DNA from 2 places in the Hoyosella subflava DQS3-9A1 genome. Region 2 is predicted to be linked to the other one. Evidence: riboswitches for the same ligand, from Rfam matches in the RefSeq annotation. Region 2 holds a riboswitch; the other holds the start of a gene.

Region 1 (8,912 bases), 470 kb from region 2:
CTTCTGGTGCAGCAGAGTCTGAAACTAGCGGCATCCCAGTCGAGGTGGTGTACGCCCCTATCCGCAGGCTGTACGACGGTGTGCTGACGGCAGTCGATGTTCAGTTGCGCGGACCCGCCGGGAGCACGCTCGCCGCGCCTCGTGCCCTACGCGAAGCGGCGCGGTCTATGCAGGAAACTAAAGCTCTCGACACGATCAAGCTGTCGACGGGGCTAGTGGCCACTGAAGTCCCGGTGCTGTTCACCATTGACCTCGATGCGCCGCCAGCCACTGCGCTGCCCCCCACAGCGCACCAGGTCGTCACGATTACGCACGACGCGTTCAGTGCCCACCCCGCTCAAGCGTTACGAGCTGTGACCGCTGCGCGGAGCGACGGTCGTCTCGTTGCGCTTGATTCGGTTGGTTCGACGCCCCGATCGCTCGCTCTGCTCCCGCTTCTTGAACCGGACATCGTGATCCTGTCCCCGGACCTCATCCATCGACGGCCCGACCCCGATATTTCGCGAGCGGTTCACGGCATAGCCAGCTGTGCGGAGCTGCGTGGCGCGGTCATCATCGCGGACGGCGTGGATTCCGAGACGCAGCGGCGGCGCGCCGCCGCAATCGGAGCGGCATATGGGATGGGGGAGCTGTATCCACCGGTTTCCGCGCTGCCGCAGCTCAACTCGGAAGCGTGTGCGCCGTTGGCGTTTCCGGCTGGCGGTGATCCGAACCCGCCCAGCCGAACACCGTACGAAATCGTGTCGGAATTTAGGACGCCGCTGCGCAGCGCCAAACAGCTTCTGATCGAGATGAGTATCGGGCTCGAGTCGCTGGCCGCAGGTATCGGGGCGGAAGCGTTATGCCTGGGCACATTCCAGCACGCGGCGAACTTCACGCCGAAGACCGCGTCACGCTGGCAGAATCTCGGTCGGCGAGTCGCCTTCGCGGGGGTTTACGGCGCTGGTATGGGACTCTTCGCGGAGCACGGAGTGCACCGCGCCCCACTCGATCCGAATGATCCACTCGTCGACGAGTGGAACGTGATCGTACTCTCGCCCCACTTCGCCTGCGTGCTGAGTGCGCTGGACCTGCACCGTGATGGCGCAGAACGCGACCGAGAATTCGATTACATCGTGACCTACGACCGTGAAGTTGTGGCGCGGTGCGCGCGAGCAGTCCTGGAACGCTTCGACTGACCGCCGCACTGCGTTCGTGCTACTGGGCGATCAGCGCGAGCCGCCGACGAGAGGCGTTCGGGCTCTCTGCGGCCTCAGGAAGGTCGTGACGCACAGTGATGGGGCTGCGACGACTCGTCAGCGCGAACATGTCTCTCAAGTGTTCGCCGGCGATCACCGTGACTGACGTGTTCCGGAAAGCCGAGCGCCGGTTCAGTTCCGTCAGCGCACGGACCGCCGAGATAGAGCAGAAATGAATGCGGCGCATATCGATGAACAGCTGATCGGTGCCGCCGATCAGCGCGAAGGTATTGAAGAGCCGGGGCAGGGACAGGGCATCGAGCGTGCCGCTGAGTTCCAGCAGTATCGATTCGTCGGCGCGCCGCTCGATCGACAGGTCTAGGTCTTCGTTCGTGACCGGTTCGATAGCGTTCATGGCTGAAAGGTCCCTTCGTGCGGCGTGATCGCGGGCGGGTTACCCGGCGGGGTCCTGCTGTGCACGCCCCTAACAATGGTCGGCGAAGGTAACGGGGAAATAACACGAAAAATCACGAATCGATAACTAAATGGACTCAGGGCGGTAACGTCATCGCTGGAGGTCGTGCCGACGTCCAGTAAGGCAAGGCTCTAGTAGTGCGGTCGCTGAACTAGTTGGTGAATAAAACGCATCTTCTTCAGAACCGGCCCTCGCAGCACGAACGGGTACAGATCCGAGTGACCCATCGATCTATTGACCTGGTTGAGCGCCCACGCTAGTGGCAACCACCAGTCGATGATCCGGTTGAAGCCAGCGTCGCCGCTCAGATCATTGGTCAGCGACGCACCGGATGGCGCGAATCCGAACGCGGCGGCGGTGTCCAGGGCGTCTCGGATATGCAGGTAATGGGCGAACGTCTCGGCCCAGTCTTCCGCCGGATGCATCGTCGCGTAGGACGAAACGTAGTTCGCAGACCAGCCGTCTGGGGGGCCATCACGGTAGTGGCGGTTCAGCGCTGCTTGATAGTCAGCATTAATGTCACCGAAAAGTGCCTCGTACGTCGCGTGACGGTCCGTCGTGTTGATCAGCACCATCTGGTAGTAGTGGCCGATTTCGTGCCGGAAATGGCCCACGAGGGTCCGGTATGGCTCATCCATCTCGACGCGCAGTCGTTCACGGTGCAGATCGTCACCTTCGGCCAGATCCAGCGTGATCAGCCCGCTTGCGTGCCCAGTGATGACCTTTTCGCCGACGCTGGAGAGCAAGTCGAAGCCGAGTCCACGCTGGGGATCTTCATCGCGGTCAGCGAGTGGCAGTCCCAGCTCGTCAAGCTCGAGTATCACCCGCCGCTTCGCGGTCTCCGCATTCGCGAACTCCCGAAATAGGGGGTCCTCTTCGTTGGGCCGGGTTCGTGTCAGGGCGCACGACGCGCACAGCGGTGACGCTGAGTTTGCAGGCACCAGCCAGTTGCAATGCGCGAGTTTGCGATTAGCGCAACGAACCCACTCGGCATCCTTAATCCGTGTGGCACCGGACTCTTCGAGGGTTACCAAGGAGCGGCTCGGCAGATGGAGGCCGAGGTAGCTGCGGCAGCGCAGACACTGGGTGTTCTCGAACGTCAGCCGCTGGCCGCAGGTGCGGCAGAGGAAGTCACGCATGTGACAGGCGCCCGCTCACCCTTGGTGCAGTCGTGCGATGACCTCTGGCCGCCGCAACGGTGGCACTGTAGGCGGGGGCTGCTTGCGGGCGGGGAGCTGTTCCAGCAGGCGCGTCGTCGCTGCTGCGACATCCGCGACAGCCGCGTCGAACGCTTCTCGGGTGGTGTCCGACACTTTGGAAATACCTGCCACTTTGCGGACGTACTGGACTGCCGCGGCCTGGATCTCCTCCTGTGTCGCTGGGGGTTCGAGCCCGCGCAGCACGGTGATATTTCGGCACATACTCCAACGGTACGGGGATTCTGCAGCGAGGACGCGTGAACCCCGCACCGAGGGGGGAGTGGTGCGGGGTTTCACACAGCCCCAGTGACACCGAAGGGGGGAGGGAGGTGCCACCGGGACAGCTATTCAATTGGTATGTGACCCCTGAGGATCAGAGGCCGTTTGCCCAGGCCTCGATCTCCGGGGAGATAGGGAGCCCGGCAGCCTTGGCGTCGGCGATCATCCCGAGGGCGTCAGCGCTCACGAAGGACTGCAGGTCATTGATCGGTGCGGCCGCAGGCGCGCTCGAGCCCTGTGCGGGTGCGGCGATGTTCTGCGGTGCGCGGCTGGGGTGCGGGCGATCCGTTGGGGCGCTGCTCAGGCCAAGACGGCTCGAGCATGACGGCCATGCGCCCCATCCCTGACCGCGGAGGGTCTTCTCGGCAACGTAGATCTGCTGCTCGCGGGTGGCGAGGTCGGCGCGCGGAGCGAATTCACCGCCGCCATACGCCTGCCAGGTGCTCTGCGAGAACTGCAGGCCACCGTGGTATCCGTTGCCCGTGTTGATGGCCCAGTTGCCGCCGGACTCACACTGTGCGAGGCGGTCCCAGTCGGAGTCGGGAGCGGCGTTCGCGGGAGCGGCGAGAGCGACGCTTCCTGCGGTCAGTGCGGCACCGATAAGCATGGTCTTGGTGAGGGTAGCGGTCTTACGGCGTGCGCTCATGAAGAAGTGGTTCCTCTCGTGTGTGCGCCTGCGAAGTAAGCTGTCGGGTTCGGACTGAGAGTTCGTCCGGCCATGCCTCACCGTGATCGGTACCGCTTGGCTTTACCCCAAGGAGCCACACGCGTGGTGTCGCGTATTTCTCCGTATCCCTAGGGGATGGTGGGTCCCCCGCCTCTGTCCCTCGAAGTGTCGGGTTCCGGACCACGGGACAGAGCTAGGCGCGTGGTGCCGGGGTGGCTGGTTTGCTCAGCCGCGGTAGACGCTACGTTGCGATCGCGGCGTCGTCACCCCACTCTGTGGTGCGCGTTATTCTTTAAGAATTGATTAATGTACGCGTTAAACTGGGGCAAATTCCCAGCTAGCACCATGAAAAGTACGAAAAGATATCATCTCGTTATCGGTTCGTTATGTGACGAGCCTCACCGATTCGGCGACGGTGAGATCTCAAAATTTGAGACAACCTAACCCGCCGGGGCGCGTCATCCCCCTGCAAATGGGGGCAAGACGTCCACTGTGGTGCCCTCGCTGATTTCAATGGAGGTGTCCGTTGCAGCCATCTCGTTAATGAGAAACTGGCATTTACCAAGAACTCGGGCAAGCTCCGCATTTCGGTCAGAAAGATTGGCAATTAGTTGTGCCAGCGTGGAGCCAGGCTCGATTGTGCACGTTTCTTCAGGCGTGCCCGCGGCCCTGCCTGCTGCCGCGAAGTAGCGAACCGTAATCGTCACGCCTAACCGCCAATCGCACTCATGGACCGGCTTGGCTGAAGGAAGCCGGGATCGTTGATCGCATGGCCAGGAAGTTTGCGCCACATCGCCTCCCGCCACGCTTGGGCAAGTATTTCATCGCCTTCGGCTCCGTCGGGAACGCCAGCGGCGCCGCGCAGAAGTGCCCGCAGGTCTGTCTCGCCATGGGAGAACAGGCAGCTGCGAATCTGACCGTCTGCGGTAAGGCGGGTGCGGTCACAGTCGCCGCAGAAAGGCCGCGTGACGGAAGCAATAATGCCGACCGTCGCAGGACCGCCGTCGACCAGGAATCGCTCCGCGGGGGCCGAGCCGCGCCGCTCGGCGTGCGGAGAGAGGGTGAAGCGCTCTGACAGCGAGTGCAATATCTGCTCCGCGGTGATGCAGCCGTCACGCGTCCACCCGTGCCCTGCGTCCAGCGGCATCTGCTCGATGAACCGGAGCTCATATCCGTTGTCCAGGCAGAACTGCAAAAGGTCGGCGGCGTCCTTATCGTTGATTCCCGGCTGAAGCACCGCGTTGACCTTGACTGGTGTCAGACCGGCCTCCGCAGCGGCGGACAGACCAGCCAGCACGTCAGAGAGGCGGTCGCGTCGCGTCAGGGTGTGAAAATTCCGGGAATTGACGGTGTCGAGGGACACGTTCACCCGGTCAAGACCGGCAGCCTTCAGGCTGGCGGCTTTGCGGGCCAGTCCAAGCGCGTTGGTTGTGAGAGAGATGTCCGGGCGCGGGGCCAGGGATGCGGTGTAGGCGACGAGTTCGGTGATACGCGCGTACAAGAGTGGCTCGCCGCCCGTGAAGCGGATCTCCCGCACGCCGAGCATGGTGACGGCGACCCTGATGAGGCGTTGCAGCTCGCTGACGCTCAGCATGTCCTCGCTGGGCATCCAGTCGAGCCCCTCGGCCGGCATGCAATACGTGCAGCGAAGGTTGCAGCGGTCTGTTAGCGATACTCGCAAGTCCCGCGCTACCCGACCGAACGAGTCGATGAGCGGCCCCGCGGTAGGTGCTGGTCCCAGGTCGCTGCCCAGGCCGAGTTGGGCAGCCCGGCTTTCTTCCCGAGCCACCGAGGGAATTCCAAGCCCTACTGCTGACATATCACGCCAGCGTACCTATTCTGGCCGGATTATGCAGAGCGGCCTAACTGCCTGATCACCGTGGATAGTGGTGCTGTGCCTGGTAGGGGCCAGGGCTGCCCGGATACGGGAATGTGGGCTGATCAGTCGGAACGATCTGTTTCCCGAGCGGCATCAACGAAATCGGGATCATTTTTAGATTGCCGATTGCGAGGGGGATCCCGATGATTGTTATCGCCTGCAGGAAAGCGGTCACGATGTGACCGAGTGCGAGCCAGACGCCCGCCACGATCAGCCAAATGATGTTCCCCACGAAGCTCGGCAAGCCCGAGGTGGGCTTGTTGATCACCCGGCTGCCGAACGGCCACAGTGCGTAGATGGCGATCCGGAACGCGGCGATGCCGAAAGGGATCGTAATGATGAGAATGAGACAGATGATTCCGGCGAGCATGTAGCCCAGGGCGAGCCAGATGCCCCCGAACATCAGCCAGATGATGTTGAGAAGGATGCGCAGCATCTATTTCACCCGCCTGCGCCCGCCGGTCAGCACGGTGGTGAAGAACGCCACGGTGAGTCCGAGCGGACACAGAAGACTGATGACGTACAGCGCTGTGATCGGGGCGCCGCCCGCGATGTGGATGGCAAAGATGGAAGTGAGCGCGATGACGCCGATAATGAACAGCGCCATCCCGACCCATAGCGCCACTGTCTCCGCGCGTGAAGAGGGTTCTTGCCGACGCGCGGACCGTGTAGAGGTCACTGCAGATTCCTGAGCCACAGCAACAACGGTACCGCTGTGCTGCCGATGATGACCTACCCGGAGTGCAAGAGTGTGCACCTGATTACACGAATGCGGCAGGTGCGGCGGAGGCGCTAGGATATAGGCGAGACGCATCCTGCAGTGCGCAGGGTGCGTTCGTGCGTGCATACCCATGCACGCGCTGACGAAGTAGCTAGTGATGAGCGGGTGACGAGGGTGCCTACCGGCAAGGTCAAGTGGTACGACGCGGAGAAGGGTTTCGGCTTTCTCTCGCAGGACGACGGCGAGGACGTACATGTGCGATCCGCAGCGTTGCCTTCTGGGGTGGAGTCGCTGAAACCTGGGCAGCGTGTCGAGTTCGGCATGGCTGTGGGCCGTCGCGGACCCCAGGCGCTGAGCGTGAAGGTGCTCGATCCACTGCCGTCGATACGGCAGGCTGCGCGGAAAGAGGCACCCGTCAAGCGCCGATCTCCCGACGAGTTGCACAGCATGATCGAGGACATGATCAAGCTCCTCGAAGCATCTGTGCAGCCCTCTTTGGACAAGGGCCGCTACCCGGAGCGCAAGCAGTCGCAACGCCTCGCTGAGGTAATCCGCGCTGTCGCACGCGAGCTCGACGCTTAGCCGCAGTCGCACACCAAAGAGACGAAGCGGGCCCGGTGAGAAACTCACCGGGCCCGCTTCGTGATTTGTGCGCGTCAACGCATGATCTGGGTGTGGATCGCCCAGGTCGCGTGCGAGACGATCGACTGCTCTCCGGTAGATGCATCGACAATCCCCATCGGAAGCTTGATTTCGACGATCCGCAGAGCGAGCCCGTCGTCGTTGAACGTCGGCAGCGAAATCGAGCGGCGTTCACTGGGGCCATGCATGTCGTCGATGACGTCGATCTCCCTGGCCTCGCTGTCTTCATACAACGCCAGAAGGCTCCACGGTGCGCCAGCGATCTCCTTTGGCAGCGAAATCTGTACGGTCTCGTCTGGACGGATATCGATCAGTGCAGGTTGCCCCTCCGGATCGCACGTGTCAGCGAAATCGATGGTCGCTTCGATTTCCTGCTCAGGCGAGAGTGGCTGCTGCTGTGCCCAGCGCTGACTAGCCTCGGCCAATTTGACGAGGTCGCAGTACTGGAAGGCGTCAACTTCTTTAGCGTTGCCTGCTGAATAGACCGTGAGGTGCGGCCGGTGTGGCTCATCGCCGCGGAAATGTGCTTGCGCTGCGATCACAGCGGCTACGCCAAGTGCGGATATCACCGCCACGGCAGCCACAATGGCAATGAACTTGCGGGAAACAGGCATGCGCAGCTACTTCTCCTCGGTGGTGCTGTCACTAGGCGGTTGCGTAGTGGGCCCGGGGCGATACACCGGCGGCCCCGAATCCGCTGCTTCGGAGGATACGTCCTCGCTCCGCGTACTCGCCCACGCCATCGGCGGTTGCGAACCTTGCTTCGACCGTGGAGCGCTGAACCCAGTGACCATGGGCGGCTCGGGCTGCCCTTCCGGTGCGGCCCGGTCGGGTCGGCGGCCACCAAGCCCAGGCAGCAGCGACATGCCCCGGAAAGTGAGGATTGTCTGCGTCAGCCCGATTACCAGCAGGCCGCTCACCACAGTGAACCCGATCCAATATTCGGTCGGCAGCAGGATCCCGAGTGCACCACCGAGCACCCAGCTGAGTTGCAGCGCCGTCTCTGACCTGCCGAAAGCGGAAGCGCGCGAGCGATCGGGGATGTCGTTTTGCAGCGATGCATCCAGCGATACCTTGGCGAGGGCGCTCGCTGCAGCAGCCACGAAGGCCGCGACTGCGGCGGTCGCGAGACTGTCTGTCAGGGCCGCGAACAGCGCTACCGCTGTGACCGCGCAGACGCACCGCAGCACGATCACCGCTGGTCTTCCGAGTTTCAGTCGTGCACCGGCCGCATTTCCGCCGAAGTTGCCCACCGCAGCCGCCACGCCGACAAGGCCGAGCATCGCGACCTGCATCATCGGTGCGTGCTCTGTCCGTGACTTTGCGACAAACGCGATGTAGAGAGTGAGGAAGCCGGTCAGAACCCGGATCGTGCAGTTGCCCCACAAGCTCGTCAGCACCGCCCGGCCGAGAGGCTGCCGACGGGTGCCCAGCACAGCTGCCATGGGCCGGGCCGAGGGGTCACGGTCCTTGCCGTCGCCGTGGTAGGTGAGCGTCGCCGGGACTTCTCCTTCGGTCACTTCCACCCAGGACGGAATCCGCATACTCAGGAAGGCGCCTGTCAGGGTGATGCCAATCAGGAGGAACATAGCTCCGGGGAGCTCGAACAGTCGTCCGACGACCGCCTCGACACCACCGGCTATAGCACCCACCGTGATCGTTCCGACGACAAGTCCGAAAACCGTGAGGCGTGAGTTCGTTCGGACAAGGTCGATTCCGGGTGGCAGAACGCGCGGCGTCACAGCGGCTTTCAGCACCCCGAAGGTTTTACTCAGCACCAGCATTCCCAGCGCCGCCGGGTACAGCACCCACGGATCGAAACTGCCCGCCGCACTGTTGTAGTTGAACAGCAGGACAAGCACCAGCACTGTT
Region 2 (8,912 bases):
GCCGATCCCGAAGGCCGCGCTCCACTTGATCATGCCGCGGCGGCCGATCGTGGACGTGTCGTACGCATCGCGGAGCAGCGCGACTGTCGTTCTCTGATCGACTTCCTCTGACGGCCCATCGTGCCGCTGCTGGACCGCGATCTCCTCGGGGATCATCTTCTTTGCGATCAGCACGACCGCGATTCCGATGCTGAGGATCGATAGGCCGAAGGTCAGACCATATAGCGGCGTGGTCAGGCTGTAGAGCGCGTATCCTTCTTCCCCGACCGTGCGATACTCCCACGGCCAGAACACGAAGATAGCGACGAAGGCGAGACCCGAGAGACCAGCTAGCGCGAACCAGAATGCGATCTGGCGTTCAGCGCGCTTCTCAGCCTTGGAACCTTTGATGGGCCAACGGTTGCGCCGGTAGATAACATCAACATCATCCAGGTTGGCGCCGAGCTTCGCGAGCTCGTCCTGGCTCATGTTGGCCAGTTCCTCCGGCGTGGGGTTCTGCTTTGGATCCCCGCTGCTCATGACCTTGCTCCGATCCACATTGCGGCGCCGATAACTACTGCTGTTCCGAGGACCCACATCGTTACACCCTCAGAGACTGGGCCGAAGCCGCCGAGCCCATATCCACCAGGGTTGCGTGGCTCGTTGACGGCCTTGACGTACGCGATGATGTCGCGCTTGTCCTCAGGCGACAGTTGGCGGTCGGAGAACACAGGCATGTTCTGCGGGCCAGTCAGCATCGCTGTGTAGATATCGGGTTCCGGCACACCGACGAGTTCAGGTGCCCATTTTCCGGCAGACAGGGCGCCGCCCTGGCCGGTGAAGTTGTGACATGACGCGCAGTTCTGGCGGAAGAGTTCGCCACCGCGCGCGGGGTCGTTGCCGCGCAGCGAGGCCGTTGCGACTTCGCCATCGGCATCACGTGGGACGATTGGGCCCCCGCCGTTGGCCTGGATGTACGCGCCAAGTGCGTCAATCTGACGAGCCTCGAACTTGGCAGGCTTGCGCAGCGCCTGCGCCTCGTTGCGCATCGCGGGCATGCGGCCGGATGCGACCTGGAAGTAGACGGAAGCTTCGCCGACACCAATGAGGCTCGGGCCACGGTCAGGCACGCCCTGCAGGTTCACGCCGTGGCAGGTGACACAGGACGTGTCATACAGCTGCTTTCCTTCGCGAATCAGAGCGGCACTGTCTTCCTGGGCTGTAGCGATCTGTGGTTCAGGAGTGATCGCGGCGGCGATGACACCCGCGCCGACAAGACCCATCAAGAGCATTACTGCTCCGGCGGCGCGCCTGCGCAACTTACGTGCGCGGCGCTGCTGGCGCGGCGAGTTTCCGGGCGACTTCTCGGGAACGCCCGGTGCACCGCCGAAGTCGTCGGCTGTGGGTGGTGGAGATGAGCTCATCGAGATCCCTTTGGTATCGGGGGACGGGCTGGACGGGGCTGGTCTTTCGGCATTTCGGTGACTATTGAATGAAGTAGATCGTCGCGAAGAGTGCGATCCACACGATGTCGACGAAGTGCCAGTAGTACGAGACGACGATCGCTGCGGTGGCTTGCGATGGCGTGAACTTACTCATTTTTGTGCGCGCGATGATGTAGAGGAACGCGATGAGACCGCCGATGACGTGCAGGCCGTGGAAGCCCGTCGCCATGAAGAACACCGAGCCGTAGACGCTGCTTGACAGGGTCGTTCCCTCATGGACGAGCTCGTAGTACTCGTAGCCCTGTCCAATGACGAAGAACAAGCCCATGAAGAAGCTGATCAGATACCAGCGCCGTAGGCCGTATACGTCGCCCCGCTCGGCTGCGAACACGCCGTACTGGCAGGTGAACGAGGATGCCACCAGGACGACAGTGATCGTCAGCGCGAAAGGAATGTTGAGGTGCGTGGGTGGTGGTGGCCACTCCGTAGCCTGGGCACGCGATACGAAGTACATCGCGAACAAGCCCGCGAAGAACATGAGCTCGCTGGACAACCAGACGATAGTGCCCACGCTGACCATGTTGGGGCGGTTCAGCGAGTGCACACGCTGTGTGATTGCCGTTCCTGAGGTCCCTACTGCGCTCGTCACAATTGGAAGTATGACGCCCCGTCGTAAGAAACGTGCAGCCGGGTCCGGTATTTCGTTTCGAGCGCGGGTGTTTCCCCAGGTCGCGGTTGTTTTGGCGGCTCGCTGGTAGTGTCTCTCGGAGTGTCGCGCCTCGTAAAGCATGTGTCCGATCACCGCTAATAGGGCGGGAAAGGCGGCACGTGCCGACGGGTGACGGCCGGACGCGGACAGGAGATGCACTATGTGGCAGTGGATGCGCAGTGCTCGGTTACGCAACTGGCTGACGGCGCGTAGGACCACGGAGGAACTAGAGCCAGGGCGAGCGGATCTTGTGGTTGTCGCGGAAGCTTTTAACCCCTCCGAGTCGTGCAGTGGCGTACTGGCCAGGGCGAGCTCGACGCATCCGGTGTGGCGTGCGACGGACGCGGCGGTTCTTCGCCATCATCTGGCTTTCCGCGGGAACGCCCAGCAGGCGGCTCAGATTGCCGCGATTGATGGATATTCAGTGGCGGTCGCAGCGCCTTACCTGTCACCGTCGAGGCCTGCCCCCGAAGATGGCGATGAATTGATCGTGCTGCAGCGTGTGCAGAAGCTGTCGGCCCTCTCGTGCGCGCAAGAAGCTTCCAGGATGGCGAGTCTTGCGTCGCGCCTCGGTGGACAGTGCTACGGATGGGACGCCCTCCAGCCGCTCCATGAGTAGCGGCGCTGGGTACTAGGATCGGCTGGACTCTGAAATTGATCGGCAAGAGAGGCTTCGTTGTGACGTCTGGTGATGCTCAGTTCAGCTGGCCGCTAGTTCTCGGGGCGCTAACCGAGGGGCAGGATCTTTCCTCGGCCGCCACAGGCTGGGCAATGAACGAGATCATGTCGGACGAAGCGACTCCGGCGCAGATTGCGGCATTCGGTGTCGCCCTCAAGATGAAGGGCCCTACGGCCGAGGAACTCGGTGGCCTCGCTGATGTGATGCTGTCACATGCACGCTCGGTCCCGGTGAGTCCCGAGGCCGTCGACGTAGTGGGCACCGGCGGTGATCGTTCTCATACCGTGAACATCTCGACAATGTCCTCGATCGTGGTCGCCGCGGCCGGGGTACGGGTAGTCAAGCACGGGAACCGGGCGGCATCGTCGCGCAGCGGTGGAGCGGACGTACTTGAGGCTCTCGGCGTGCGGATCGACCTCGGGCCAGAAGCGGTTGCGCGTTGCGTGGATGAAGTAGGGATCGGGTTCTGCTTCGCACCCGTCTTCCACCCGGCTTTGCGGTTTGCCGCTGCTCCGCGGAAAGAAATCGGTATCCCGACGGCGTTCAACGTTCTGGGGCCGCTGACGAATCCTGCGCGCCCTCGTGCGGGCCTCGTTGGCTGTGCTTTCCCGTCGCTCGCTCCCGTGGTGGCCCAGGTGTTCGCCAATAGGGGACATTCCGCGCTCGTTGTGCGCGGCGACGATGGGCTCGACGAAATCACCACCAGCACAACCACCACAGTGCACGCAGTAGCGGATGGCGCGGTGACGACGACCACCTTCGATCCACGGTCCGTGGGTATTCCTTACTCGGACCCGGGGGCGTTGAAGGGCGGCGACGCCGAGGAGAACGCGCAGATTGCCCGATCGGTTCTCGCTGGGGAGCAAGGGCCTGTACGTGATGCCGTGATCCTCAACTCAGCAGCGGCGATAGCTGCGTTCAGGGGAGTCGGCGACAAGGAACTCACGGACGCGATCGCTTCAGGCGTAGAGCAGGCAGCGAGCGCGATCGATACAGGGGCCGCAGCGGATTTGCTCGCGCGCTGGGCGGAACTCACGCACCGGATCACCGGGTAGGTTTATTCTCCGATCGAAAAGCCGGCCTCGACATCAGCACGCGCGTAAGACTTGAATGCAATGTGCGTGCGGGTCGTTCGTACTCCCGCAACTTTGGCGATCCGTTCGGTGACAACATGCGCGATGTCTTCGTGACTGCGCACACGGATGATCGCGATTAGGTCGATGTCGCCGGCGCATGAATATACCTCGGTCACGCCTGGTAGGTCGGCAACTTCCTGGGCGGTCTCCGGGATGCTATGAGCATCGGCGTGGATGTGAACGATGACGGTGATCATCCGCTGACTGTATCGCTCAGCGTGGTGCTCGGGCCCGCATGGGTTAACCGATGAGTGAGTGGGCCTCGCGGGCACTCGATCGGGCCCGCTTGCACCACGCGAGATGCTTGCCCGCACCGTGGGCGGGCTCGCAGTAGCCGTGCGTTGTCCGCACAATTCGCGCGCCAGGCTCGCTCAGCCACTTAATGAGCAGTCCCACCTCTTCAGGATGCGTGCCGCTTAGTGGTGTTCCGTCAGGCAGCACGGTTTCCGCGGTGTGCGTCAACAAGTCGACTAGCTGTAACGGTGACGAGCCGCGGGGCGCACGGCCTGCCGCCGCGAGACGTCCATGGCGGATGATCGCGAGCTCCCAGCCGCCGCGACCATCGGGCCGCCCCGCCACGATCTCCTCGATCGAGGTAAGGGCCGACATACGATGACTGCGGTGCAACGCAAGCCCTAAGTGTGCGGCCCTGTCACGTAGCCGGGCAGCGGTTTCGAACTTCTCATCAACAGCGAGCTGGGCAATCCTGTTCTGCAGTTCAGTGAGGGGGTCATCACGCATCCCTGCGAGCACTTCCGCAACCCGAAGTGCGGTGGCGCGGTATGCGGTGGCAGCGAGCAGACCATCCCTGGCTGCTGGGCAGCCGCCGACGGGGGCGGGGGGACAGTGCGAGCCGTGAAGATCACGTTCCGTAAGTCGACGAGTGCAGGTTCGCAGGCCCGCACTCTCCGCGAGAGTGTGTGCCGCATCTGTCGCGGTACCTCGGTTCGGGAACGGGCCGACCGATTGGGAATGTGGCGTCCGCGTCACGGATAGTCGCGGGAATGGCTCGTCCGTCAGCGTGACCCACCACGCGCGCTGCGGCCACTTCGACTTCCGGTTATATGGAGGCGCGTGAGCGGCAAGTAACCGCAACTCGCGTACCCCGGCTTCAAGGGGGATGGAACAGGCGACGTGATCGACGCCTTCCGCGAGTGCCACCATTTCCCGCATGCGGGTCCGCTGCTCCGACCCAGTGAAGTAGGACCGAACCCGAGCGCGAAGGTTGGTGGCGGTTCCGACATAGAGCGCTTCGTTCGACGGTCCGCGGAAGATATAGACGCCTGGCGTTTCCGGGAGGTGGCGGGCAAGGTCGCGTTTCTCGCGCACAACTGAGGGGACTGATGGGTAGTACTCCGTCAGTTCCCCAAGGCTATGGATCCCTTTATTACCGACCCGCTCGAATAGAGCGTGCAGAACGTCTACTGTCGCCCGGGCGTCGTCGAGGGCCCTGTGAGTGGGACGGTGTGGAACGCGAAACAGGTCGGCCAGCGCAGAGAGTTTGACGGATGGCGCCTCGTCTTTGGACAGGATCCTCCGGGCGAGTTTGACAGTGCATACAGGTCGAGGGAACGACCAGGCTAGGTCACAGCGCTGCGCAGCCGCCTTGAGGAAGCTCATGTCGAAACCGGCGTTGTGAGCAACCAGGACGGTGCCCCGCGCGAACTCAAGAAAGCCGGGCATCACCTCGCGGATCGTCGGCGCTTGGTAGATCATCGCGGACGTGATGCCAGTTATCTGGACGACGTAGGGCGGAATGTCCCGCTCCGGATTGACCAGCGTCGCGAACTCGCCAAGCACCTCGCCGCCCTGAATTTTGACTGCACCGATTTCCGTTATCCGGTCACTGTCGGAGCTGCCGCCAGTAGTCTCGAGATCCACGACGACGAAGGTGATGTCACGCAACGTCGTTCCAAGTTCTTCAAAACTCAGCTGCGTTCCGCCGTCGCCGGATGCGATCGAGGCGGGGCTCTGGCGACTTGGCGCGAAGGTGGAAACCGGACTCACGCGGTCAGATTAATTGTCACCCCTGACAATTCGAGTCAACGCGTAGAAGAACGCGCCGGTACAGGCACTGGAATGCGCGTCGTAGTGCACAGCAGAGCGGGACACGTGCCCGAATCGTCCGAGTGCGCCATCGGGTACGAAACTTCGCATGTCGGACGCAGCAAGCACTCAGCAAGCACTCAGGCAAGAAGTGAGAGAAGGGTCACAATTTTCTTTTTGTGTGATCCTTGCACCCCGTGTATTGCGGTTCGTGAGGCGTGCGCAGCAGAATGGCGCCACCATCAAATATTTTGTCTACCTGGACGGATGTGCTGATCAAACCGAGTCTTCGCCGGGGGTGTCCCGATGTAACTGCTCCCGCGGCCTGGCTGAGCCTGCAGACACGCCCGAATGGTGGGCTTGGGTGCGGTGTCCCCTGAACGAAGGACCCTGAGCTGCACTTTTGTAGTCGTACCGCGACGGTGAGTCCGTTACGTTAGCAGCGTGTGACTTCTACCACAAGGATCGCCCAATAGACGAGGGCATGGACTGATCCGATCCTGTTTCGTAATCTTTTCGAGACCTTGCGGAGTCCTGCCGACCCGACCGGGATGGCGCCGAAGGTCAGCCGCCTAATCAGTGCCCGCACGAAGCGAGCACTGAACCGGGGAACCACGTTTCCACTGGGGTGAATCCCGCGCCGGACTTGACACCGGATGTGGGTAGGGCCGTCTTCCAGGCCCGAACCCGTCAGCTAACTCGGTCGGCGGTCGATGGAAGAAACAGGAGACTTACTCAATATGGCCACGAAGTCGCTTAAGCGGACTGTTCGCACTGCCGTCGCTGCTGGGATTGCGGCCGCTGCGATCGCTATCCCGGCTGCACCCGCAATGGCAGCTCCGGTGACCATTCCGGGAATCGGCACGTTCGACGTTCCTGACAACCTTGCGATTCCGACCACTTTTGACGTGCCACAGATGCCGCAGGTTCCAGGGGTCCAGATTCCTGAGCTGAACACTGGCAGCATTGGTGACGTTGCCGCACCTTTCTCCAACGGTGACCGGGTTGCCGACGGCGCGCTGACCAAGGTGGGTTCGCCTTACGTCTGGGGTGCAGCAGGACCTAACGCTTTCGATTGCTCCGGCCTCGTGTACTGGGCGCACCAGCAGGCTGGCCTGAACGTGCCACGTACGAGCCAGGCACAAGCCGGTGGCGGCATCCCTGTGGGATACAACGACCTGCGCCGCGGTGACGTCGTTCTCTTCTACGGCGGCGCTTCACACGCCGGCATTTACATCGGCAACGGCCAGATCGTCCACGCGCTGAACTCATCACAGCCGGTCAAGGTCGACGCGCTTGGATCGCTTCCGTTCCACAGCGCACGCCGCTATGCATGACAGCTAGCGACTAGTTGCAGCGACCATTAGGCGCTGCACAGTGATGTGGGGCGGAACCATGCGAATGGTCCCGCCCCACATCGTGTTTTACGGCGTGTTAGCGGAAAACGGTCTCAAGTGGACAGTTGGTTGCTAGTTCCGTAATCTGATCGAGATCTTTGGCCTGACTCTCCGGTAACCTCCGGTCTGATGGGCGGTGCTGTCAGTACGGTGCGCCATCCGCCACCCAGGGTCAGCAAGATTCCGATGGGTGAAGAGTTGAGGTGAGTGTGGCGGCTTATGAGGGCCGAGCAGCGACCCGTGTCTGGCTCGCGATGGTGGCGACCCTGCTGATCGTTGCCGTAAGTCTTGTACATGCGCCGCGCCTTTCCGCGGATCCCGTGATCACGGATGCGACAGAAGCGCTAGAGCGCTTGTCCTCGCTCAGTCGCGAGGCAACACGCGCCAACGACGAGGTTCTGACTGCGCAGATCCGGTTGGAGGACCTGCAGGGGCAGTTAGCGGATGCGGAGGGGCGCCAGCAGGACAGTGCCCGGCTGATGGACGACGCCCGTCAGCAGATCGATGCGCTCCAGGAGATCGTGGACAAATTCGCGTTCGCGAATTACCAAGGTATCCGGTTCGACTCGCTGTTCGCCTTGCTCACCAGTGACTCGCCGCAGGACCTGATCACACAGATGTCGGCGTTCGAGATCATCTCGCGCGACACCCTCGAACGAATTAAAGACTTCGAATCAGCCCGGGCCACATATGAGGGTGCCGAGCAGGATGCACGCGAAGCCGCTGCCCAGTTCCGCGCACTCACTGGGGACGCACGGGTCCAGCACGAACTGCTTGCCAGTCGGCAGTCCGCCCTGCAAGCGCAGATCGAGCAGATCAAGGAACTCTACGAAACGCTGAGCGCGGAGGAGCGCCAGCAGTGGGCCGGCGTGACCGTACCTCCTGGGTTCGACCCAGGTTCGCTCCGCGGTTCGGGCACTGGAGTTGATATCGCACGTGCCGCTCTGACTCGGCTCGGCGCACCGTACGTGTGGGGGGCGACGGGACCCGACCAATTCGACTGTTCAGGGCTCGTGATGTGGGCTCACAATCAATCGGGCCGTTCAATTCCGCGAACCAGCCAGATGCAAGCACAGGGTGGGATGCCTGTGTCGCCGCGCGATATTCAGCCGGGTGATGTTGTCATCTACTACCGCGATGCTTCCCACGTGGGCCTCTATATCGGTAACGGACAGATCGTCCACGCATCGACATTCGGTGTTCCTGTCAAAGTCGACGCGGTCAATTCAGCACCAGTGCACTCGATCCGGCGCTACTAGCCTGTCCATATGTGGTTCACGCGCTGGCGCTGCGCCGCGACTGCCGTGGCCATCACGGTGACCCTGCCGCTCGTTTCGTGTGGGACGATCGGTCCTGAGGACAGCACATCAGCGCCGCCGGAGTCGACAGCGCCCCCGGCAGCAACTCCGGGTAACAGCTACGAGGCCATCCGGACCGAAGGTCTCAATGCACTGCTGGCAGAGTGGGCTGATGCTCAGCGCACCGGTGACCCGGAGGCCCTGACCCGTCTGTTCCATCCGG

What was found. Region 2 has a riboswitch for cyclic di-AMP ahead of AS9A_RS06245 (C40 family peptidase). Riboswitches for the same ligand answer to the same signal wherever they lie in the genome.
Region 1: it holds a riboswitch for cyclic di-AMP, as region 2 does, so the genes downstream of both, AS9A_RS04045 (transglycosylase family protein) here and AS9A_RS06245 (C40 family peptidase) in region 2, are expected to answer to the same signal.

The regions. Positions count from the first base shown of each region.
Region 1 covers NC_015564.1:859,335-868,246, forward strand. The annotation lists gene AS9A_RS04025 (DICT sensory domain-containing protein) at 1-1,178, shown strand, start outside; gene AS9A_RS04030 (STAS domain-containing protein) at 1,198-1,593, opposite strand; gene AS9A_RS04035 (zinc-binding metallopeptidase family protein) at 1,785-2,792, opposite strand; gene AS9A_RS04040 (DUF2277 domain-containing protein) at 2,808-3,074, opposite strand; gene AS9A_RS04045 (transglycosylase family protein) at 3,226-3,777, opposite strand; cyclic di-AMP (ydaO/yuaA leader) riboswitch at 3,788-3,983, opposite strand; gene AS9A_RS04050 (MoaD/ThiS family protein) at 4,257-4,505, opposite strand; gene moaA (GTP 3',8-cyclase MoaA) at 4,508-5,617, opposite strand; gene AS9A_RS04060 (YccF domain-containing protein) at 5,673-6,110, opposite strand; gene AS9A_RS23780 (hypothetical protein) at 6,114-6,374, opposite strand; gene AS9A_RS04065 (cold-shock protein) at 6,573-6,980, shown strand; gene AS9A_RS04070 (DUF2771 domain-containing protein) at 7,055-7,654, opposite strand; gene AS9A_RS04075 (MFS transporter) at 7,661-8,912, opposite strand, start outside.
Region 2 covers NC_015564.1:1,328,920-1,337,831, forward strand. The annotation lists gene qcrA (cytochrome bc1 complex Rieske iron-sulfur subunit) at 1-519, opposite strand, end outside; gene qcrC (cytochrome bc1 complex diheme cytochrome c subunit) at 516-1,403, opposite strand; gene ctaE (aa3-type cytochrome oxidase subunit III) at 1,465-2,073, opposite strand; gene AS9A_RS06225 (hypothetical protein) at 2,294-2,752, shown strand; gene trpD (anthranilate phosphoribosyltransferase) at 2,812-3,867, shown strand; gene AS9A_RS06235 (Lrp/AsnC family transcriptional regulator) at 3,870-4,145, opposite strand; gene AS9A_RS06240 (DEDD exonuclease domain-containing protein) at 4,189-5,955, opposite strand; cyclic di-AMP (ydaO/yuaA leader) riboswitch at 6,554-6,718, shown strand; gene AS9A_RS06245 (C40 family peptidase) at 6,735-7,331, shown strand; gene AS9A_RS06250 (NlpC/P60 family protein) at 7,595-8,650, shown strand; gene AS9A_RS06255 (hypothetical protein) at 8,660-8,912, shown strand, end outside.